DNA from 2 places in the Cobetia sp. BMC6 genome. Region 1 is predicted to be linked to the other one. Evidence: predicted binding sites of a transcription regulator. Region 1 holds the regulator's gene; the other holds the start of a gene.
What was found. Region 1 encodes LexA, which represses DNA repair genes until DNA is damaged. Its sites were predicted from a motif close to TACTGTNTANNTANACAGTA; they were not measured.
Positions count from the first base shown of each region.

Region 2: the regulator LexA is predicted to act here: its motif matches at 9,753-9,772, upstream of recN (DNA repair protein RecN).

Region 1 is NZ_JAKUMF010000002.1:287,122-299,209, forward strand. Features, by position in the region: gene pyk (pyruvate kinase) at 1-983, opposite strand, end outside; gene topA (type I DNA topoisomerase) at 1,742-4,384, shown strand; gene MKZ40_RS05490 (DUF6586 family protein) at 4,384-4,863, shown strand; gene MKZ40_RS05495 (hypothetical protein) at 5,116-5,355, shown strand; gene lexA (transcriptional repressor LexA) at 5,459-6,088, opposite strand; gene MKZ40_RS05505 (TetR/AcrR family transcriptional regulator) at 6,629-7,306, shown strand; gene MKZ40_RS05510 (L,D-transpeptidase) at 7,306-7,848, shown strand; gene nagZ (beta-N-acetylhexosaminidase) at 8,108-9,253, shown strand; gene MKZ40_RS05520 (mechanosensitive ion channel family protein) at 9,302-10,648, shown strand; gene MKZ40_RS05525 (hypoxanthine-guanine phosphoribosyltransferase) at 10,629-11,210, shown strand; gene MKZ40_RS05530 (S-methyl-5'-thioinosine phosphorylase) at 11,499-12,088, shown strand, end outside.
Region 2 is NZ_JAKUMF010000004.1:45,228-57,315, forward strand. Features, by position in the region: gene carB (carbamoyl-phosphate synthase large subunit) at 1-1,363, opposite strand, end outside; gene carA (glutamine-hydrolyzing carbamoyl-phosphate synthase small subunit) at 1,431-2,576, opposite strand; gene dapB (4-hydroxy-tetrahydrodipicolinate reductase) at 3,191-3,997, opposite strand; gene MKZ40_RS09720 (esterase-like activity of phytase family protein) at 4,208-5,236, shown strand; gene dnaJ (molecular chaperone DnaJ) at 5,412-6,563, opposite strand; gene dnaK (molecular chaperone DnaK) at 6,733-8,655, opposite strand; gene grpE (nucleotide exchange factor GrpE) at 8,859-9,482, opposite strand; gene recN (DNA repair protein RecN) at 9,860-11,530, shown strand; gene fur (ferric iron uptake transcriptional regulator) at 11,725-12,088, opposite strand, start outside.

The DNA of each region.
Region 1 (12,088 bases):
CCGGCGGCGGTCTCGGCCGACAGCATCACGGCGTCGGTGCCGTCGAGCACGGCATTGGCGACGTCGAAGACTTCGGCGCGGGTCGGCAGCGGCGCGCTGATCATGGATTCCATCATCTGGGTGGCCGTGATGACCACGCGGTTGAGGCTGCGCGCGCGGCGGATCATGCGCTTCTGCACGCCGATCAGCTGAGCATCGCCAATCTCGACGCCCAGATCGCCACGCGCCACCATCACGCCTTCACTGGCGAGGATGATGCCATCCAGCACGGCGTCGTCGGCGACGGCTTCGGCGCGCTCGACCTTGGCGATCAGGCCGATGTCACGGCCTTCCTCGCCCAGCAGTTCACGTGCCAGCTGCATGTCGGCGCCGCTGCGCGGGAAGGACACGGCCAGATAGTCGACACCGATATCGATGGCGGTCTTCAGATCAGCCTTGTCCTTGTCGGTCAGGGCTTCGGCAGACAGGCCACCGCCTTGCTTGTTGATGCCCTTGTTGTTGGACAGCTTGCCGCCGACCTTGACGGTGGTGTGGATCTCGTTGCCCTTGAGCTCATTGACCTCGAGCACCACACGGCCATCGTCGAGCAGTAGCACGTCGCCCGCGGCAACGTCATCGGCCAGTTCCTGGTAGTCACAGCCGACGCGCTCGGCGGTGCCTTCATCTCGGCCCAGGCCGATATCGAGGATGAACGACTGGCCTTCGCTCAGCTTGACGGCGGTATCCTTGAAGCGCGCGATGCGGATCTTCGGACCCTGCAGGTCGCCCAGCACGGCGACGCTGCGGCCCTGGGCGGCGGCGGCCTGGCGTACGGCCTCGGCGCGCATGCGGTGATCTTCGGGGCTACCGTGGGAGAAGTTGAGGCGTACCACATCGACTCCGGCACGAATCATCGCGTCGAGCACACCCGGCTTGTCACTGGCAGGGCCGAGAGTGGCGACAATCTTGGTGCGGCGGATCGGGCCGTTGAACGCGTGCGGCATGAAAGCATACTCCTTGAACACTGGCGTGATGGACTGGCTGATAACGCAAACCAGGTTGTTGTCATTTTACTACATTGAAGGCTGAAAGGGAGCCTGTCGAGTATCGTCGGCTGTCGTTGTCCATTCTCGTGATCACGATCGGGACTGCAAGGGGGGGCGTGAAGTCTGCCGAGAGATTGTTGCGAATACGTTGCCGTGGGTACGCGGACACGGGCTGGGGCCTGAGGGTCTGTCGCGCTACGTCATGCGGGGCGGCCCGCCATTTCGACGCCTGACAGCCAGGCGTCGCAGGCTCTGCGGCAGCGTCGTGGTGACCGCCCCGTCACGCCAATGTCCGCTGGCTGGCTTTCACTGACAGCCATTCCAGTGCTACCTATATAGTGGCAATACCCTGCTGAGCGAAATTTCCGCTCATCGGCCCAGCGCAGGCCCCTGTACCGGACCCGTTGACCGCGGTCATGTGCTGGTGACCTATGCTCAAACCCGGCTCGGAGGCCGGATTGCCCGCGACCACATGCCTGACGGCTGTCGATGTCATTCGGCGCAAGCCGCATGCTGACGTGGCGGGTGGCAGGGCATGTCTCGAGGCTGTCGCAGAGGCACCCTGTCGAGCCGTCCCGTCGAGGCGTCAGTCTCAACATTGCTGGTCAGCGCTGAAATGCTGGGGTAGGGTAGGCGCATTTTTCGGCTGGGACAAAACCCAGCGCGACGAGTCATTCGCCGGCGCAATCAGCGCCGGCCAGGAGATGCGAGCAACCATGGGCAAGTCACTGGTGATCGTCGAGTCGCCTGCCAAGGCCAAGACCATCAACAAGTATCTCGGCAACGACTTCGTGGTGAAGTCGAGTGTCGGGCACATCCGCGACCTGCCGACCAGCGGTAGCGGCAAGCAGGCCACCGACCCCAAGGAACGTGCCCGTCAGGCGGCGGAGACTCGCAAGATGTCGCCCGAGGCCAAGGCGGCTCACAAGGCACAGAAGGCCAAGACCCAGTTGATCCGCCGCATGGGGGTCGACCCGGAGAATGGCTGGGAGGCGCATTACGAGATCTTGCCCGGCAAGGAGAAGGTCGTTTCCGAGCTGACGCGTCTGGCCGAGAAGGCCGACACCATCTATCTCGCGACGGATCTTGACCGCGAAGGTGAGGCGATTGCCTGGCACCTGCGCGAGACCATCGGTGGCGACGATTCGCGTTACAAGCGCGTGGTGTTCAACGAGATCACCAAGAAGGCGATCACGGCAGCCTTCGATGAGCCGGGCGAGCTGAAGATGGACCGCGTGCATGCCCAGCAGGCGCGCCGCTATCTGGATCGCGTCGTGGGCTTCATGGTCTCGCCGCTGCTGTGGGCCAAGGTCGCCCGTGGTCTGTCCGCCGGTCGTGTGCAGTCGGTCGCCGTGCGTCTGATCGTCGAGCGCGAGCGCGAGATCCGCGCCTTCATCCCCGAAGAGTTCTGGGATGTCCACGCTGAGCTGGCCGCCGCCAGTGGTGAGGCGATCCGTTTCGAGCTGGCACGTCAAGATGGCAAGGCCTTCCGTCCGACCAGCGAGAAGGAGACGATGGATCGCATCGCGGCGCTGCGCACGGCCAGACTCGCGATCACCAATCGTGAAGACAAGCCGACGCGCTCCAAGCCGAACGCGCCGTTCATCACCTCCACCCTGCAGCAGGCGGCCAGTGGTCGTCTCGGCTTCTCGGTCAAGAAGACCATGATGATGGCCCAGCGTCTCTACGAGGCGGGTTACATCACCTACATGCGTACTGACTCGACCAATCTGTCGGCGGACGCGGTGGCCACGGCGCGCGACTTCATCAGCGAAGAATACGGCAGCAACTACCTTCCCGAAACGGCCAACGTCTACTCCAGCAAGGAAGGCGCCCAGGAAGCGCACGAAGCGATTCGTCCTTCCGAAGTGTCGCGCCGTGCGACGGATCTCGCCGGCATGGAGCGTGACGCCGAGCGTCTGTATGAGCTGATCTGGCGCCAGTTCGTGGCCTGTCAGATGCTGCCGGCCGAATACCTGTCGTCCACGCTGACCATCGAAGTGGATGGCTATGAGCTGCGCGCCAAGGGCCGTGTGCTCAAGTTCGACGGCTACACGCGTGTCATGAAGCCGATGGGCAAGAAGGAAGAGGACCAGTCGCTGCCGGATCTTGCCATCGGCGAGAAGCTGGACCTGGTCGAGCTGCAGCCGCTGCAGCACTTCACCAAGCCCACGGCGCGTTACACCGAGGCCAGCCTGGTCAAGGAGCTGGAAAAGCGTGGTATCGGTCGTCCGTCCACCTATGCCGCCATCATCTCCACCATCCAGGACCGTGGCTACGTGGCGCTGGAAAACCGTCGCTTCTATGCCGAGAAACTGGGCGACATCGTCACCGATCGCCTCAGCGAGTCCTTCAAGGATCTGATGGACTTCGGCTTCACGGCGCGCATGGAAGACTACCTCGATGAGGTGGCCAACGGTGGGCGCAACTGGCGCGAGCTGCTGGACACCTTCTACGCCGAGTTCAAGGCCGAGCTGGACCACGCCCAGTCCGAAGAGGGCATGCGTCCGAACCAGCCGGTGCCGACGGACATCGCCTGCCCGACCTGCGGGCGTGAGATGCAGATCCGTACCGCCTCGACCGGGGTCTTCCTGGGCTGTTCCGGCTACAACCTGCCGCCCAAGGAGCGCTGCAAGACCACCATCGATCTGCTGCCGGGCGATGAGGCCGTGGCGGCCGATGCCGGTGAAGATGCCGAGACGGATGCGCTGCGCGCCAAGCGTCGCTGCCCGATCTGTGCCACCGCGATGGACAGCTACCTGATCGATGAGCAGCGCAAGCTGCACGTCTGCGGCAATAGCCCGGACTGTGTCGGTCACGAGGTCGAGGAAGGTCAGTTCCGCATCAAGGGCTACGATGGCCCGGTGATCGAGTGCGACAAGTGCGGTTCCGACATGCAGCTCAAGACCGGGCGTTTCGGCAAGTACTTCGGCTGCACCAACGAGAATTGCAAGAATACCCGCAAGCTGCTCAAGTCCGGTGAAGTGGCGCCGCCGAAGATGGACCCGATTCCGATGCCGGAACTTGCCTGCGTCAAGGTCGAGGACCACTACGTGCTGCGCGACGGCGCCAGTGGCCTGTTCCTGGCGGCCAGCCAGTTCCCCAAGAATCGCGAGACGCGCCCGCCGCTGGTCAAGGAGCTCAAGGCGCACGCCGACGAGTTGCCGGAGAAGTATCACTTCATTCTCGAGGCCCCGGATCAGGACCCGGATGGACGTCCGGCACAGATTCGCTTCTCGCGCAAGGTCAAGGCTCAGTACGTCATGACCGATGAAGATGGCAAGGCGACCGGCTGGAAGGCGACCTACGACAACGGCCGCTGGGTCGTCGAGGACAAGCGCAAGGGAGCCAAGAGCTGATGAGCCAGCGTGCCCGTACCAATCAGCTGCTGTATCAGGCCGAGTTGCTGCTGGCCCAGTCAGCGGTCTCTGGCGACGATGAGCATGCCGTGGCGCGTCGCATGGCCGGTGAAGAGGGCGCGCTCGCCCTGCTGGAGCTGGCGCTGGCCTCATTGCTGGAAGAGTGTGCCGTGACGGCGCGCTGGCCGCAGGGGAGCTGGCGCGAGCGCTTGGCCACACCACCGACGCCCATTGCCGAGGTCGAGCAGCTGCGCAGCCTGCTGGAACGTCCTGACAGCTGGTTGTCTGAGCTGATCGCGGATGTGACTCGTCTGCATGAAGAGGGTGGCGTCGCTCGCCGCGAGGAATCGCGTTCGCGGGGTGATGGTCTGATCATCGCGGCAGCCTCGAGCGACTCGCTGGCCGAGCGTCTCAGCGCCGCCATCACGGCATTCAAGGCGCTGCTGCCGCAGCTGCGCGAATCGAGCGTCGAGTGGTAGGTCAAGGCGCTGATATGGCGCTGCACGCTGGTGATGACTGGCGCATGGCGATCGGGTGACGTTTCGCCTTCACGGGTGCTAGACTGATCGCATTGTGGCAAGCCCTGCACTCTCCGGTACGACCATGGCTCTGGCTGTGGTCGTACTTTTTTCTGCGTCGCTGATGGCAACGCGGTGCCGGGCTTGCCAGCCGTCGCGCTGACGATTACAACGACGCCGGTATCTCACGAGGTGCCGTGCAGGAGGAATGACGTGTCCGATCCCGCCGTACTTGAAATTGTGCAAATGGAAGATGGTGAAGTGATTCTGCGCGCCGCGGAAAGCGAAGGTGAGCCGCTGCTCAGCATTCGCATTTCAGACGAGGCCGCTGATCTGCTGCGTGACAATCGTTTCGAGGTCGCGCGTGAGATGATCGACCACGCCATCACCCGGACTCGCCTCTGGGATGGCGAAGAAGACGAGGATGAGCAGTCAGAAGGCATCGTGCACTGATGCATCGCTCGCGCTTCGCGCACAAAAAAACCCGCCTCGAGGCGGGTTTTTTTGTGCAATGCGTGCGGCTTTTCTGTTGCTTAAAGCGCAGCTGGTCAAGGACTCAGTGCAGGCCACCATCGCGGATGACGCCTACCCCGAGACCCTCGATCTCCAGGCTGTCCGTGCGCAGGTCGACCTTGATCGGTGAGAAGTCCTCGTTTTCGGCTTCCAGCCACACGTAGTGCCCGTCACGACGGAAGCGCTTGACGGTGACTTCATCTCCCAGGCGTGCCACCACGATCTGCCCGTCACGCACGCTGGTGGTGCGGTGCACGGCCAGCAGGTCGCCTTCCAGAATTCCCACATCCTTCATCGACACGCCGCGCACACGCAGCAGGTAGTCGGCAGCCGGCGAGAAGTAGTCGCTCGGCAGCGGGCAGTGACGGTCGATATGCTCGCTGGCAAGAATCGGGCTGCCGGCGGCCACTTCCCCGATCACCGGCAGACCATCGTTGGCGCTCTCGTCGACGTCAGCCAGCGACGGCACGCGAATGCCGCGTGAGGTGCCCGGCACCATCTCGATGGCGCCCTTGCGCTTGAGGGCACGCAGATGCTCCTCGGCGGCATTCGGCGAGCGGAAGCCCAGCGCCTGGGCGATTTCGGCCCGCGTCGGCGGGTAGCCAGAGGACTTGATGGTCTTGATGATGAAGTCGAAGACATCCTGCTGGCGCGGAGTAAGCGGCTGGGTCATGGCATTGCCTTTGGCCTGGGCGGCATCTTGAGCTGACGGCACGGGGTGTGCATCCATACAACTGTCATTGTATCCAGTCATGGCAGTCATGCAAGGCATCGTGGCTTGTGTGGAGGCCTCAAAGGGCAGGTAGTCGTCGAGATATCGCTGTCTGCCGACTTGGCTTGTCGATATCCAAGGCAAGCTGTCGAGAGGGCAATCCGGTGTGGCCCTGCGGGGTGGTCTGTCACCGAGCACGGCGAGTCCTTGAATCGGAACGGTCTGCATTGAAGGAATATCAGGCTCGACTAAACCTTTGGCGTTTGAAACGCGAGAGAATTGTCAGTCGTGACATGGCGCGCTAGAATCAAAGTGTTTCAAACGAATGTTCGCCGATGGCAGTGTTCGGATGTGTCGTGCTCACGTGTGCCGTGGTCAAACGAGCCGATATCGTACGTGGCCTTCCGGTGAACCTGCACCACCTCATGAGAGAGTCGCCGCGCGGCGCTTGCGTCGTGACCTACGACTCCAGTCCTCTTCTACCTGACAAGGGTTCCGCCCATGGCCCAGACCGATACCGTTACCCGCATCCTCGATACTGCCGAGGTGCTGTTCGCCGAGCGTGGTTTCGCCGAGACCTCACTGCGCAACATCACCAGCAAGGCCAAGGTCAATCTGGCGGCGGTGAACTACCACTTCGGGTCCAAGAAATCGCTGATCCAGGCGGTCTTCGCGCGCTATCTCGATCCATTCAGCGAGCGTTTCCACGCGGCGCTCGACAGTGTCGAGCAGCAATACGCCGGGCGTCAGGTGCCGCTTGAGGTCCTGCTGGAGGTGATGGCGCGTACCGTGCTGGAGGTGCCGGCCGAGCGCAACAGCCTGCGCACCTTCATGCGCCTGCTCGGGCTTGCCTACACTCAGGGTCAGGGCCATATGCGGCGCTATATCCGCGAGCATTACGGCACGGTCTTCAGCCGCTTCGCCGAGCTTCTGAAGCTTGCGACCCCTGATCTGCCGGACAACGAGCGCTTCTGGCGCCTGCACTTCATGCTCGGTAGCGTGATCTTCACCTTCTCGGGCCTGGATGCACTGCGGGATATCGAGGAGGCCGAGTATGGCCATCACACCACGGTGCGTGAGCTGATCCAGCACATGCGTCCGGTGGTGGTCGCGGCGATGGCAGCGCCGTTGCCGGCCTCGCTCGGGGATGGTGAGGCGGTCACCCAGGCGGCCAGCTGATGGCCTGCTGGGTAGCGGTGGATCTCTCGCGCCAGAGCCTTGAGATACGCAATGACGCGCCGAGTGGCAGTCGTGATGCGCCGCCCTGCGCGGCTGCCCCTGACGCGCTGGTGCACGCCTGCGCGATCTCCAGCGGCCTCAACGGTATCGGCGAGCTCGATGGCAGCGGTTGCACGCCAACCGGCTGGCATGTGATTCGTGCCGCCATCGGGGCGGGCAATCCGCGTGGCGCCGTCTATCGCGGACGGCGCTTCACGGGCGAGGTATTCACCCCCGAGCTTGCCGAGGAGCATCCAGAGCGTGACTGGATCCTGACGCGCATTCTATGGCTCAGTGGCCGCGAGCCGGGCATCAATCGCGGTCGCAATGCCCGCGGTGAGCGGGTCGATAGCCTGCGCCGCTACATCTATTTTCATGGCACGCCCAGCACGGAGCCCATGGGGATAGCGGCGTCCCACGGCTGCATTCGCTTGCGCGATGATGACCTGCTGCGACTCTTTGCCGAGGCTGTGCCAGGCACTCCGGTGCTGCTGCATCCCTGAAGGCGTTGGTGTACGAGTCTGATACCCTCCATGAGCTGCCGCCGGAACCTGGGTGACAGCCCCTTGCCGGGGCGCAGCTGGCCGCGACTGTTCGATAGGGGTTCAGTCGGCTAGAATTGCGCCTTTCCTCGCGCTGGCAGCCTGATTCATCGTGTTTCTTCCAGGCTGCCGAGCCCCGTAAAAGACATGAAGTCCCGGCGGTTGTGAATCCTCTCTTCACGGGATATCACTGCCGCAGGCCATGGACAGGAAGGATGACATGACACAGCCACTGGGCTCCGTAATGGTCGATGTTGCGGGGCTGACCCTCGCCCGCGACGAACGTGAACTGCTGGCACGCCCTGCCGTCGGGGGCGTCATCCTGTTTGCGCGCAACTGTGCCTCTCCCGAGCAGGTACTGGAGCTGAGCCGCGAGATTCGCAGCGTCAATCCCCACCTGCTGATCGCCATCGATCAGGAAGGCGGGCGCGTCCAGCGCCTGCGCGAGGGCGTGACACGCCTGCCGTCGATGCGCAGCCTGGCGCAATGCTGTCTCGGGCGTGACTGTGATGGCTGCGGCGAAGACGCCCAGGCCGCAGGCCTGGGTCTGGCACGCGATGCCGGCTGGCTGCTGGGCATGGAAATGGCAGCCATCGGCTGTGATATCACCTTTGCGCCGGTACTGGATATCGATGTGGCTGGCTCGACCATCATTGGCGATCGCAGCTTCGGCGCCACGCCGGAAGACGTCATCGCGGTGGGCGGCGCCTTCATCGACGGGCTGCAGGAGGCGGGCATGTCCGCCGTCGGCAAGCACTACCCGGGGCATGGTGGCATCTCGGCAGATACCCACCTGGAACGCGTGGTCGACCCGCGTCCGTTCCGCGAGCTGCGCGAGCATGATCTCAAGCCCTTCGCGGCCCTCGCCGAGCGCCTGGGCGGCGTGATGCCGGCGCATGTGATCTATCCGGATTTCGATGCACGTCCCGCGGGCTTCTCGCCCAGCTGGTTGGGCCTGCTGCGCGAAGAGTTCGGCTTCAAGGGCGCCATCTTCTCCGATGATCTCGGCATGGCGGCGGCCGTCGCGGAAGGCAGCCCGGCAGAGCGTGCGCGCCTGGCGCTGGACGCTGGCTGCGACATGGCGCTGGTCTGCAATGACCCTGCCGCCGCGCGCGAAGTGCTCGACAGCCTCGATGATGATGAGCAGCGCCACCGAGGCAAGCGCCAGGCGCGACTGCGCTATGCACGGGCTCGCCCGACGCTGGATGGTCTGGTGGGGCTGTCACGCTGGCGGCGCACCCACGCGCGGCTCGAATCGATGGCGGCCAGTCAGGCATCACAGCAGGTCGCCATGCCTTCGGGCACGCTAGGCAGCACCGAGGCGTCTGACGCACGGTCGGCCTCTGAGTCCGGTAACGCGCAATAATCAGGCACGCGGTGCCTTTTTCGAGTCGAAGACTGGCAAGGAATTCCCATGGCTGAGCAATCCGCCACCGAGGCTGCTGCCGACAAACTGGCAGCGCCTGCCGAAGAGATGATCAATCAATGGGTCGAGCCGCTGCGGCAATGGGTCGAGCAGACCTTTGGCCTGCCGCTGTGGGGCATCAATCTCGCTCTGCTGCTGCTGGCGGTGCTGTTGCTGCACCTCATCGAGCGAGTGGTGCTCACCCGTCTGGCGGCGCATGCCGAGAAGAGTCGCAACCTGTGGGATGACGCCTTGGTACATGGCCTGCGTCATCCCTTGTCATTCTGGCTCTACAGCATGGGGGGGTTGCTGGCGCTCGGCATCATCGCCGGCCAGTTCAGCCTCGGCGAGGCCGAGAAGTACCTGGGCACGGCGCGCCAGATCGTGACCCTGCTGGCGCTGGCCTGGGCGTTGATCCGCATGGTCAAGCGCTTCGAGGCGCTGCGCACCATGCCGCCGCCCGGCACCAACGTCAACGCCATGGATGCCACCACGGCCTCGGCGATCAGCAAGCTGCTGCGTGCGGTCGTGGTCGTGCTGGTGGGGCTGGCCATCCTGCAGAATCTCGGCGTCTCGCTGTCCGGGGTGCTGGCCTTCGGCGGTGTCGGCGGTATCGCGGTCGGCTTTGCGGCGCGGGATCTGCTGGCCAACTTCTTCGGCGCCCTGATGATCCATCTCGACCGGCCCTTCAAGGTCGGCGACTGGATCCGATCACCGGACCGCGAGATCGAGGGCACCGTCGAGGATATCGGTTGGCGCCTGACGCGCATCCGCACCTTCGACATGCGGCCCCTCTACGTGCCGAACGCCATCTTCACCAGCATCTCGGTGGAGAATCCGTCACGCATGTACAATCGCCGCATCTTCGAGACCGTGGGGCTGCGCTATGAGGATGCCGCCCAGATCGGCCCCATCGTTGCCGCGGTACGCGAGATGCTGGAAGGCCATGACGAGATCGACCAGACGCGCACCCAGATCGTGAACTTCACCACCTACGGTGAGCACTCGCTGAATTTCTTCGTCTATGTCTTCACGCGCACCACCGACTGGGTGAAGTACCACGCGATCAAGCAGGATGTCCTGCTCAAGGTGCACGACATCATCCGTGAGCATGATGCCCAGGTGGCGCTGCCTGGCCAGCGTCTGCATTTTGCCGATGTGCTGTCCTTCGAAGGGCACAACCATGAACACGACGCCGAGGCAGAGCATGCCGCGGCGTCATCAGACACGCAGACGCGCGGGTCCCGCCGCCGTTCTGATTCAACCGCCGCTGCTACATCCTCCTCTGCGCCCGTCCGGCGTGGAGATGAGGCCAGTGACACCCAGGAAACTCCCGATGCTGACTCCGACGCCTGAGACCCTCACCGCCCTGCATGACGAAATGCGTGAGGTGATGGACAATGCCGATTGCCTGATCCCGCAAGCTGACCTTGAAGTGGCACTCGACCGCATGGCCGTTGAGCTGACGGAACGCCTCGGCGATCGCATGCCGATCTTCTATTGCGTGATGAACGGCGGGCTGATCACCGCCGGCCAGCTGTTGACCCGCCTCGACTTCCCGCTGGAAGTCGATTATCTGCACGCCACTCGCTACCGTGGCGCGATGCGCGGCGGCGAGCTGTTCTGGCGCGTCAACCCGGAGCTGCCGATGGCCGGTCGCGACGTGGTGATCGTCGATGACATTCTCGATGAAGGCGGCACCCTGGCCGCGATCCTCGAGTACTGCCGTGAAGCCGGTGCGCGCAGCGTGTCCAGCTGTGTGCTGGTCGACAAGAAGCATGACCGCAAGGCCTACCCGGGCTTCAAGGCCGACTTCTGTGGTCTCGACGTCGAAGACCGCTTCCTGTTCGGCTTCGGTATGGACTACAAGGGCTACTGGCGTAACGCACCGGGCATCTATGCGCCCAAGGGGCTGTAACCCAGGGGCTGTAAGCCAAGTGTCTGTGACATGAGTCACCGGGTGGCAGTCGCCATCGCCTGCTGTCATCGCCATCACTTGCACTAGCCATCGCCACCGCTGGCACTCTTCACCACCCGCCCGGGCAACCGCGGCGGGTGGTGTCGTTTCCGGGGCCTTTTCTGTTCTCCTGGTGCAGAGCATGACGATTGTGCTTGTCGTTGTCGGTCGGCTCGGAGTAGCGTTCGCTGAGGATCGGAGTGTCCGGTCCCGGGAGATTCCTGCACATGGGTGGCAAGGAGGCGGGCGATGCTGGCGGTGATCGGTGGCACGGGGTTCGGTAGTTGGTCAGACATGGAAGTGCTAAAGCGCGGCGGGCAGGAAACGCCTCTCGGGGCGGCATCCTGTGGCGTCGTGGAAGGGCGTCTGAATGGGCAATCGCTGCTGTTTCTGGCGCGTCATGGTCAACCACACAAGGTGCCGCCGCACCGCATCAACTATCGCGCCAATCTATGGGCGCTCAAGCAGGCGGGTGCGACCCACGTGGTGGGGGTCAACTGTGTGTCCGGCATCGACCCGACGCTGGCCCCGGGCACACTGGTGGTGCCGGACCAGTTGATCGATTACACCACCGGCCGCGAGGGGTCGTTCTTCGATGGGCGTTTCAAGCCGTTCCAGCATGTGTCGTTCGCCTGGCCGTACCACCGGGGCTGGCGTGAGGAGCTGCATGCGGCGGCGGCCGATGCGGGCCTGCCTCTCACGGCTGGCGGGGTGCTGGGCGTGGTGCAGGGGCCGCGGCTGGAAACGGCCGCCGAGATCCGCCTGATGGCCCGCGATGGCAATACCCTGGTCGGTATGACGGGCATGCCCGAGGCCGTGCTGGCACGCGAACTCGAGAT
Region 2 (12,088 bases), on a different contig from region 1:
GACGGAAGATCTCTTCGATATCGAGGCCGGCACGCATGGCATCGGCGATGTAGAAGATACGCTCGGCACCAGCGGCCTGCAGCTCGCCCTTGATGCGCGCCATGTTCTCGTCGCTGAAGTTCTCGACGATCGGATCGAGACCGTCAACGCCGGTCTCCATGCCACGCAGCGCCTTCTGCAGGGATTCCTGGAAGGTACGGCCGATGGCCATGACTTCGCCGACCGACTTCATCTGCGTGGTCAGGCGGTCATTGGCCTGCGGGAATTTCTCGAAGGTGAAGCGCGGAATCTTGGTGACGACGTAATCGATGGACGGCTCGAATGACGCCGGCGTCTTGCCACCGGTGATGTCGTTCTGCAGCTCATCCAGGGTGTAGCCGACGGCCAGCTTGGCGGCGATCTTGGCGATCGGGAAGCCGGTCGCCTTGGAAGCCAGTGCCGAGGAACGCGACACGCGCGGATTCATCTCGATCACGACCATGCGGCCAGTGTCCGGGCAGATGCCGAACTGGACGTTGGAGCCGCCGGTCTCGACGCCGATCTCGCGCAGAACGGCCAGCGACGCATCACGCATCAGCTGGTATTCCTTGTCGGTCAGAGTCTGGGCCGGGGCGACGGTGATGGAGTCACCGGTGTGCACACCCATCGGATCGAAGTTCTCGATGGCGCAGACGATGATGCAGTTGTCGTTCTTGTCACGAACGACCTCCATCTCGTATTCCTTCCAGCCCAGCAGCGACTCGTCGATCAACAGCTCGCGGGTCGGCGACAGCTCGAAGCCGCGATGGCAGATCTCTTCGAATTCTTCACGGTTGTACGCCACGCCGCCGCCGGAACCGCCCATGGTGAAGCTGGGGCGGATGATGGACGGGAAGCCCAGCTCGGCCTGGATTTCCCAGGCTTCTTCCATGGAGTGCGCGACCTTGGCCTTCGGGCACGCCAGACCGATCTTCTTCATCGCCTTGTCGAAGCGATCACGGTCTTCGGCCTTGTCGATGGTGTCGGCGTTGGCACCGATCATCTCGACGCCGTACTGCTCGAGCACGCCTTCGCGCTCCAGTGCCAGTGCACAGTTCAGCGCGGTCTGGCCGCCCATGGTCGGCAGGACAGCATCCGGGCGTTCCTTCTCGATGATGCGCGCCACGGCTTCCCAGGTGATCGGCTCGATGTAGGTCGCATCGGCCATCACCGGGTCGGTCATGATGGTTGCCGGGTTGGAGTTGACCAGGATGACCCGGTAACCCTCTTCACGCAGGGCCTTGCAGGCCTGTGCGCCGGAATAGTCGAACTCGCACGCCTGGCCGATGACGATGGGGCCGGCGCCGATGATCAGGATGCTTTTCAGGTCTGTACGTTTAGGCATGTCTCTTCCCGCAATGATCTGGTGACTGAACTCAACGATGGATCAGGCCCTCGGGCCTGCGCTCGGCTCAGCGTCGCGCGCGCATCATCTCGATGAAACGATCGAACAGCGGGGCGACGTCCTGCGGGCCGGGACTGGCTTCCGGGTGCCCCTGGAAGCTGAAGGCCGGGCGGTCGGTGCGCTCGATGCCCTGCAGGCTACCGTCAAACAGCGACTTGTGGGTCGCGCGCAGGTTGCTGGGCATGCCCGCTTCATCCACTGCGAAGCCGTGGTTCTGGCTGGTGATCATCACCACACCGCTGTCGAGGCCCTGCACCGGGTGGTTCGCACCGTGGTGACCGTGGCCCATCTTGACCGTAGTCGCGCCGGAGGCCAGTGCCAGCAGCTGGTGGCCCAGACAGATGCCGAAGACCGGCGTGTCGGTCTCGAGCACTTCACGAATCGCCGTGATGGCGTAGTCGCAGGGCTCGGGGTCACCCGGGCCGTTGGACAGGAAGATGCCATCCGGATTGAGCGCCAGCACCTCAGCGGCAGGCGTCTGCGCCGGCACGACGGTCAGGCGGCAGCCGCGGGAGGCCAGCATGCGCAGGATGTTGTGCTTGACGCCGTAGTCGTAGGCGACCACGTGGAAGGGGCGTTCGGACTCACGGGTATCGGCGTAGCCTTCGCCCAGTGTCCATTCGCCTTCGTGCCACTCGAACTGCTCGCTGCAGGAGGCTTCCTTGGCCAGGTCCATGCCCTTCAGACCCGGGAAGGCGCGTGCCGCTTCCAGCGCGCGTTCCACGGCGTCATCACCCCGGGCATCTTCACCGGCGAGGATGGCACCGTTCAGGGAACCCTTCTCGCGCAGGATGCGCGTCAGGCGACGCGTGTCGATGTCAGCGATGCCGACGACATTCTCGTCGCGCAGGTACTGATCGAGGGAGCGAGTGGAGCGGAAGTTGCTGGCCAGCAGCGGGAGGTCGCGGATGACCAGGCCGGCGGCTGCGACGCTCTCGGACTCGGTGTCCTCGTCGTTGATGCCGGTATTGCCGATGTGCGGATACGTCAGAGTGACGATCTGTCGGGTGTAGGAGGGATCGGTCAGGATTTCCTGGTAGCCGGTCATGGCAGTGTTGAACACTACCTCGCCGCTGGTCTGCCCATCAGCACCGATGGCGCTGCCGTGAAATACACTGCCGTCTTCCAAGGCCAGTATCGCGGGTTTGATCAACGCAACGTCCTCCCCATAGTGTCCACTTTCCTGCCCGGAATCCGCGGTCGAACACCGGACATGCTGCTTGATTATCGTGCTCGGCATTCGCCGAGCCTGTGTCCCGCTGCCGACTTCTGCCAGGCGCCTGTCACTGGACAGACGCGCGCCAGAAGCGGCAAATTCAGGTTGCAAAAAAGCGGGACGAAACCGAAAAATCAGGTTTCATCCCGCTTGTTATCATTCTTCGGAATGCTGCTGGCCCGAGCGCTGCCAAAACGGCAACCAATAGGGCGGCCCAATAGGGCGGCCAAGAACGTGGCCAAATTGGGTAGAGATTACCGGAATCCTTGAGTGCTGACCACCCCGCGCATGCCCCGCCAGCAGGCGACAAGGCCCACGATACGGCCGTTTCGTCGCTGCGGTCAGCTTGACGAAACCCTTGGCCGGGCCAGTACACTGCACACCACTTGCAAAGCGAGGCAGTCCAGCGGCACAAGGCGGCCCCAATGGCTCACACTTGCGCCGCATCCTGCCCACCAAGACAGCTTTCAAGAAATGCTCCTGAATGTCGCCAGACGGTCATCTCAGCGCTTCGCTCTGCATTCCGCTTGCCCCTTTGCTCTCCACTTCGCTCACTTGAGCCCCAGCACATCCTGCATGTCATAGCGGCCGACTTCACGCCCTGACAGCCATTCGGCCGCGCGTGCCGCACCCTTGGCGAAGGTCATGCGGCTCGACGCCTTGTGGGTGATCTCGATGCGCTCGCCTTCGGTGGCGAACATCACGGTGTGCTCGCCGACGATGTCACCGGCACGCACGGTAGCGAAGCCGATTTCCTTGTCGGTACGCGGGCCACACTGGCCTTCACGCGCAAAGACACCATGGGTGGCGAGATCACGCCCGATGGAATGTGCCACGGCCTCGCCCATCGCCAGCGCCGTGCCGGACGGGGCATCGACCTTGTGACGGTGGTGCGCCTCGATGATCTCGATGTCATAGCCGGCATCGCCCAGGGCACGCGCGGCGGTCTCCAGCAGCTTGAGGGTCAGGTTGACGCCGGAACTCATGTTGGCCGCGAACACGAAGGGCACGCTGTCACGGTAGCCATCCAGCTGCTCGAGCTGCTCCGGCGTGAAACCGGTCGTGCCGATCACCATGCGCTTGCCGTGCTCGGCGCACAGCGCCAGGTTGGCCAGTGTCACCTGCGGTGCGGTGAAGTCGATCACCACATCGAAGTCATCCACCACGGCAGCCAGACTGTCGCTGGCGACCACGCCCAGACGGCCCTGACCGGCCAGCTCACCGATGTCGACGCCCGCCAGGGAGCTGCCGGATTCGACGATGCCCGCCGCCAGCGTCAGACCTTCCACTGCACCGACGGCCTCGACCAACGTGCGTCCCATGCGTCCGGCGACGCCCATGATTGCGATACGGGTCATGCTGACTCCTGCCTGTTGTGGGTCTTGAGGGTGACAGCCCGCGAGCATGCCCCGAGCGTGCCACCTATGCTGTGCCACGAGTATATCAGCCGCCTGCAGCGTTGGCTGACGTCATGTATTTGTGCCGGTTACGCGCTAGAGTAGCCTCGTACCGGGTTGTCTCCTGTTGATCGTCATTTTTCTCTTCACCGCCCAGTCTCCGGAGTCAGCATGCCTGCACGCCAATTCTTCGCCTCGCGCCGCTGGCGCATGCTCCAGACCATCGCTGTCACCGCAGCGCTCGCCAGCCTGTTGAGCGCCTGCGGCGTCCACCCGCGCCCCTACACGCTGGCATCGCCGGAGCAGAAGAGCGAGTTCCCGGAAATCCAGTGGTGCGGCACGCTCAGGCTGCCGGGCAAATGGCTGGATGACACTCCCGTCGGTGGCCTGTCGGACATCGGCTGGGACCAGGACGAGTCACTGCTGTATGCCGTGTCGGACCGCGGCTGGCTGCATCGTCTGCGGCTCGCCTTCCGCCATGGCGAGCTGGTCGGAGCCAAGGCGCTCAATACCTACACCCTGCGCGACGAGACCGATGTCTCGCTGCGCGGCGCCCTCAGTGATGCCGAGGGCCTGCAGCTGCTGCGCGCGAACAATGACCGCCGCGGCGATTCCCGCCTGGTGATCAGCTTCGAGCAGCAGCCACGTGTCGAGCACTTCCTGCCCAGCGGCCTGGCCGTCAGCGAGCCCTTCACCCCGATGGGTGCGCGTGGCGCGGCGCCCAACAACGGCATGGAGGCCCTGACCCTGCACCCGCAATACGGCATGCTCGCCGGGCTGGAAGCCACGCCCGAGGGCATGAGCGAGGGCATGACGCGCATCTTCAGCCTCGACGACAAGCACGAGTGGAGCTACCCGCTGGCCAGCGACACCGGCTCGAGCCTGACCGCGATGGAGATGCTGCCCGACGGTGACATGCTGATGCTGGAGCGCGCCTTCTCACCGCCCTTCCCGCTGGTGATCAGTCTGCGCCGCGCGCATCTCGGCGAGCCCGGCACCCAGGCCGAGGTACGCACCCTGGCACGCCTGTCGAGCGGCGACGGCTGGTCGCTGGACAACTTCGAAGGGCTCACGCATCTGGAAGGCAATCGCTTCCTGATGATCTCGGATGACAACTTCAGCAGCTTCCAGACCACGCTGCTGAGCTGCTTTGCGGTCATCGAACCAGAAGCCTTCACGGCTGAATCAGCGCCGGAATAGCCATGCCCCGGGCTGCGTTACTGGACTGAATTGCCGGATTGAGCCACTGGACTGGATTGCCTGGCTGAGTCACCGGGCCTGAAACGCGAGAGCCCCGCACTCGAATTGTCGAGTGCGGGGCTCTCTGGCATGAAGGCCATCCACGGAACTGGCCCGCGAATGGCAAGGCGAATGCCTAGGGCTTCATGTCCTCGAAGAACTTCTTCACGCCATCGAAGAAGCTGTTCTCCTTCGGTGAATGGCTCTTGCCGGTATCACCGAGGCTCTGCTGGAACTGACGCAGCAGCTCCTTCTGCTCTTCATTCAGGCTGACCGGGGTCTCGATGACCACCTTGCACAGCAAGTCCCCCGCGGGGCCGCCGCGCACCGGCTTGACACCCTTGCCGCGCAGGCGGAACAGCTTGCCGGTCTGGGTCTCGGCCGGAATCTTCAGCACGACACGTCCGTCGAGGGTCGGCACGTTGAGCTCGCCGCCCAGCGCCGCATCGACGAAGCTGATCGGCACTTCACACTGCAGGTGACGACCATCGCGCTTGAAGATCTCGTGCTCGCGCAGGTTGACCTGCACATACAGATCACCGGACGGCCCGCCATTGACACCGCCCTCGCCTTCGCCATTCAGACGGATGCGGTCGCCAGTATCGACGCCCGGCGGAATCTTGACCGAGAGGGTCTTGGATTCCTGGACGCGGCCTTCGCCGTGACACTTGCGGCACGGCACGCTGATCTTCTCGCCACGACCGTGGCAGGTCGGACACGCCTGCTCGACCGCGAAGAAGCCCTGCTGCATGCGCACCTTGCCCATGCCATTGCAGGTCGGGCAGGTTTCCTTGCTGGAACCCGGCTCGGCACCATCGCCATCGCAGTGGTCACAGGCCGCCAGACGCGGCACGCGGATGTCGACCGTGGTACCGGCAACCGCCGATTCCAGATCGAGATCCAGGTTGTAACGCAGGTCGCTGCCGCGCTGCGGAGCGTTCGGGTTGCGACGACCACCGCCGCCACCGAAGATGTCACCGAAGACATCGCCGAACACATCGCCGAAGCCGCCGGCACCACCACCGCCAAAGCCGCCGCCACCGAAGCCGCCGCCGCCCTGACCATCGACACCGGCATGACCGAACTGGTCATAGGCGGCGCGCTTGTCAGCGTCGGACAGCACTTCGTAGGCTTCAGAGACTTCCCGGAACTTCTCGGCCGAAGTTTCATCATCCGGGTTGCGGTCCGGGTGATGCTTCTGGGCCAGGCGTCGGTACGCCTTCTTGATGTCCTTGGTGTCGGCGCCACGCTCGACACCAAGCACTTCGTAATAATCACGCTTGGACATGGATCAGGTCCGCCTGGATTGCTGGCAGCCTGAGGCTGCCGGTCTGTTCTGGAATGCCGGTTGTCACCGGTGGCTCGCGGCTAGCGCAGGGCGTCACCGATGCAAACGACAACGCGGGACACCTTCACAAGGCTCCCGCGCTGTCATCAGACGTCGTTCAAGAAATCCCTCAGGACTTCTTGTCGTCGTTGACTTCCTCGTACTCGGCGTCAACCACGTCGTCGTCCTGCTTCTTGCCAGCCTGACCTTCGGCAGCCTGCTCACCCTGGGCGCCCTGCTCGGCGTAGAGCTTCTGCGCCAGGTTGCCGGACGCTTCGGTCAGTGCATCCAGCTTGGCCTGGATCGCATCCTTGTCATCGCCTTTCAGGGCTTCTTCCAGCTCGGAGATCGCCGTCTCGATGGCTTCCTTCTCGCTGGCTTCAGCCTTGTCACCGGCTTCGGTCAGGGTCTTCTTGGTCGCGTGAATCATGCCGTCGGCCTGATTGCGCAGCTGGACCATTTCCTCGAACTTCTTGTCTTCGTCGGCGTTGGCTTCCGCGTCACGCACCATCTGCTCGATCTCGTCGTCGGACAGGCCGCCGGAAGACTTGATGACGATGGACTGTTCCTTGCCGGTCGCCTTGTCCTTGGCGGACACGTTCAGGATACCGTTGGCATCCAGATCGAAGGCGACTTCGATCTGTGGCACACCGCGCGGTGCCGGCGGAATGTCGGCCAGGTCGAAGCGCCCCAGAGACTTGTTCTGCGCGGCCTGCTTGCGCTCACCCTGCAGGACGTGGATGGTCACCGCGCCCTGGTTGTCTTCAGCGGTGGAGAACACCTGAGACTTCTTGGTCGGGATGGTGGTGTTCTTCTCGATCAGCGGCGTCAGCACGCCACCCATGGTCTCGATACCGAGGGTCAGCGGCGTCACGTCCAGCAGCAGCACGTCCTTGACGTCACCGCCCAGCACGCCGCCCTGGATGCCGGCACCGACAGCGACCGCTTCATCCGGGTTGACGTCCTTGCGTGCTTCCTTGCCGAAGAACTCGGCTACCTTGGACTGCACCAGCGGCATGCGGGTCTGACCACCGACCAGGATGACATCGTCGATCTCGGAGGCGGACAGGCCGGCGTCGGACAGCGCGGTCTGGCACGGCTTCAGGGAGCGTGCGACCAGGTCGTCGACCAGAGACTCGAGCTTGGAACGAGTCACCTTGACGTTCAGGTGCTTCGGACCGGTGTTGTCAGCCGTGATGTACGGCAGGTTCACGTCGGTCTGCTGAGCGCTGGACAGTTCGATCTTGGCCTTCTCGGCGGCTTCCTTCAGACGCTGCATGGCGAGGTTGTCGCCGGACAGGTCGATACCGCTGTCTGCCTTGAACTGGTCAACCAGGTAGTTGATCAGGTGCATGTCGAAATCTTCACCGCCCAGGAAGGTGTCGCCGTTGGTGGCGAGCACTTCGAACTGGGTCTCACCGTCGACGTCGGCGACTTCGATGATGGAGATATCGAAGGTACCGCCGCCCAGGTCGTAGACCGCGATGGTCTTGTCACCACGGGACTTGTCCATGCCGTAGGCGAGGGCTGCGGCAGTCGGCTCGTTGATGATGCGCTTGACGTCGAGACCCGCGATGCGGCCGGCATCCTTGGTCGCCTGACGCTGGGAATCGTTGAAGTAGGCCGGAACGGTGATGACGGCTTCGGTGACTTCTTCACCGAGGTAGTCTTCCGCGGTCTTCTTCATCTTCTTGAGGATTTCCGCACTGATCTGCGGCGGTGCCATCTTCTTGTCTTTCACCTGCACCCAGGCGTCGCCGTTGTCGGCTTCGACAATCTTGTACGGCACCATCTTGATGTCTTTCTGAACCACATCATCCTTGAACTTGCGACCGATCAGACGCTTGACCGCGAAGAGGGTGTTCTCCGGGTTGGTCACTGCCTGACGCTTGGCCGACTGGCCGACCAGAATCTCGTTGTCGTCGGTGTAAGCGATGATGGACGGTGTGGTGCGACCGCCTTCAGCGTTTTCGATGACCTTGGTTTTCTCGCCGTCGAGCACTGCCACACAGGAGTTGGTAGTACCCAAGTCAATACCGATGATGCGTCCCATAATCGTATACCTCGAATCTATTGCTAGCCTGAAAGATAAGTCTGGATGTCGGCACCTTGTGTCGGTGCCTGAACTTGTTTCTCTAGATGGGGTCGCGTGTCAGGGTTTCAAGACCCGGCCGGGCAAATTTTCCCGGGCCGGATCGCCCTGAGCCCCCACAGGGCGCGATCCAACGCCGACTGGGCGCTGGGAGCGCGCAGGCCTCATGAGGCCTTGCTGACTGCCACCATCGCCGGACGCACCAGGCGGCCATTGAGGGTGTAACCCTTCTGCATCACGTCGATGACGCTGTTCGGTTCCGCGTCCGGGGACGGCACCATGGCGACAGCCTGATGGTATTCCGGATCGAAGGGCTCGCCGTGCGGGTCCAGCTGCTCGACGCCTGACTTGTTCAGGGCATCCAGCTGCATTTTCAAGGTCATCTCGATGCCTTCGACGTGGGTCTTGGCCGCTTCGTCACCCGACATGGATTCCAGCGCCTTCTCGAGGGAATCCACCACCGGCAGCATTTCCTTGACGAACTTCTCCAGCGCGAACTTGCGCGCCTTCTCGGCGTCCTGCTCGGCACGACGGCGCGCGTTCTGCGCATCGGCAGCCGCGCGCAGCGCCTGGTCCTTGGCTTCCTTCACGGCCTGCTCAAGCTCTTCGACCTGAGCGGCCAGCATCTCGGCTTCCGGGTTGTCCACCAGAGTACCTTCGCCGCCGGTATCGTCGGCATCCAGTACGTTGTCGATCACTTCACCTTCCGGCGTTTCCGGCTGCGGCTCGGCATCGCGAGCGGCACGCTGAAGCTCTTCATCCATCGGGGTCTGCGGGTCCTGAGCCATGCTGATCTCCTGCGGGCCGGCGTCTATGCGCCATTGCCCTGATTCGTGGCCTGCTGAGCGTGTCGCGAAGCATCACACGCACTGGCTGACAGACAGGCCATGAGTTGCCTTGAGAGGCAGCAAGGCCAGGCCATTGCTGCCGACTGAAAGTGTCAGTGCCTCTATATGGGGACAGCACATCGCTTCTCAAGCCTTGCCGCGGGCTTTTCTCCCCACTGAACCCGGCATGGATTGAAGGCCACCCGAACGTGCTGTATAAAAAGCCATGATCACTGTATAAACATACTGTATGGCGACACCGTAGCCCGCCCATCGAGTCCGGGTCCGCTGATGTTCCCCCAGCACGGCGTACGTCAAAGCCCCCCTCGGAGGTAGTCATGCTGCTGCAACTCGCCATCCAAGATTTTGCCATCGTCGAAACGCTGGAACTCGATTTCCGCCGCGGCATGACCGCCATCACCGGCGAGACCGGTGCCGGCAAGTCCATCCTGCTCGGCGCCCTCGGCCTGTGCCTGGGCGAGCGTGCCGATGCCGGCAGCGTGCGCCATGGCGCCGACCGCGCCGACCTCATCGCGCGCTTCGATATCAGTGAGCTTGACGACGCTCGCCAGTGGCTGGATGAACGCGAACTAGGCAGCGACGACTGCCTGCTGCGTCGCGTCATCACCGCCAGCGGCCGCTCAAAGGCCTGGATCAACGGCACACCCTGCACCATCGCCGACCTTCGCGAGCTGGGCGAGCACCTGATCGACATCCACTCCCAGCACGCCCATCACTCCCTGCTCAAGGAAGAGACGCACCTGCGTCAGCTCGACGAATATGCGGGCCTGGAGACTCAGGCCGCCCAGCTGCGCGAGGACTTCCGTCACTGGCAGGAGGCGCATCGTCGTCTCAAGCGCATGAGCAATGATGGCGATGAAGTGCGTGCGCGCCGCCAGCTGCTGCGCTATCAGGTCGAGGAGCTCGATGAACTGGCGCTATGCGAAGGGGAACTGGAAGCCCTGGAGCAGGAGCAGGAAACGCTGGCCAATGCCGAGCAGATTCTGGCCGAGGCGCAGTCCGCCGCCGAGTGCTGTGATCACGACGAAGAAGGTGCGCTGTCTCGCCTCAACCAGGCCCTGGCCCGCCTGGCGCATCTGCCGGGCAACGAGCACGGCTCACTGGCCAGTGCGCTGGGCATGCTCGAGGAAGCGCGCATCCAGATAGAGGAAGCGGCGCGTGAGCTGCACCGCTTCGTGGAAGTCACCGAACTCGACCCCGAGCGCCTCGCCTTCGTCGATGAGCGCCTGAGCCGCATCCATCATATCGCGCGCAAGCATCATGTGATGCCGGACGAGCTGCATGGCCTTCATCAGCGCCTGAGCGAAGAACTCGACGGCCTGGGTGGCGATGAGGAGGCCATCGAAGCCTTGCGCGAAGAAGTGGCTCAGCGTCGCGAGGCCTGGAAGGGGCTGGCGAGTGAGGTGAGCGCCAGACGCGCCACTGCCGCCCCGCAACTGGCCAGCGACATCCAGGATCAGCTGGCCTTCCTGGGCATGGGCAAGGCCACCTTCGAGGTCGCCATCGAGGCGCGGGAGCGTCCGCAACCGGAAGGCATGGAGCGTATCCACTTCCGCATCAGCGCCAACCCGGGCCAGCCGCCACGTGCGCTGGCCAAGGTCGCCTCCGGCGGCGAGCTCTCGCGTGTGTCGCTGGCGATCCAGGTCGTGGCCGCCAGTCGCTCGACCATCCCCAGCCTGGTCTTCGATGAAGTCGATGTCGGCATCTCCGGCGCCACTGCCGAGATCGTCGGTCAACTGTTGCGTCGGCTGGGCGACAAGGGTCAGGTGCTGACCGTCACTCACCTGCCGCAGGTCGCCGCACAGGCGCATCAGCACCTGCATATAGAGAAGCAGGCAGAGAAGGACACGACCCGCACCCACATGGCGCTGCTGGATGAAAGCGGCCGCGTGCGCGAGCTGGCACGCATGCTGGGCGGCATTCACCTTTCCGAGCAGACCCTCGCCCATGCCCGCGAGATGCTGGGCGCTGCCGACAGCCGCCACTGAACGCTGCCGTCGACCTCCATGCACCGCTGCTGACGTCCATTCGTCCAATGACACTCCCCGGCAAGACGAGCGCTGGAGTCATGGATCGAGGAAAAATGAACGCCAGAGACACGAACGGCCGCCCTTGAGGGCGGCCGTTCGTGTCTCTGGCCGGAGAAGGCTCTCCGGCCACGTCATCCCTGACGCAACCCGCGTCAGCTATCGCTCTTGTCACCCTTGGGGCGCACGTAGAGCACTAGCGCATGCTCGACCAGCTCATAGCCGTGCTCCTCGACGATCTCGCGCTGACGGCGCTCGATCTCGGGATCACAGAACTCTATGATCTCGCCGCTGTCCAGACATACCATGTGGTCATGGTGTTCTTCCTGGGACAGTTCGAAGACAGCGTGACCGCCATCGAAGTTGTGGCGCATCACCAGTCCCGCTGTCTCAAACTGGGTGAGCACACGATAAACCGTCGCCAGACCGACATCTTCGCCAGCCTCAAGCAACGCCTTGTACACGTCCTCGGCACTCAGGTGTCGATCCGTCGATTTCTCGAGGATCTGCAGGATCTTG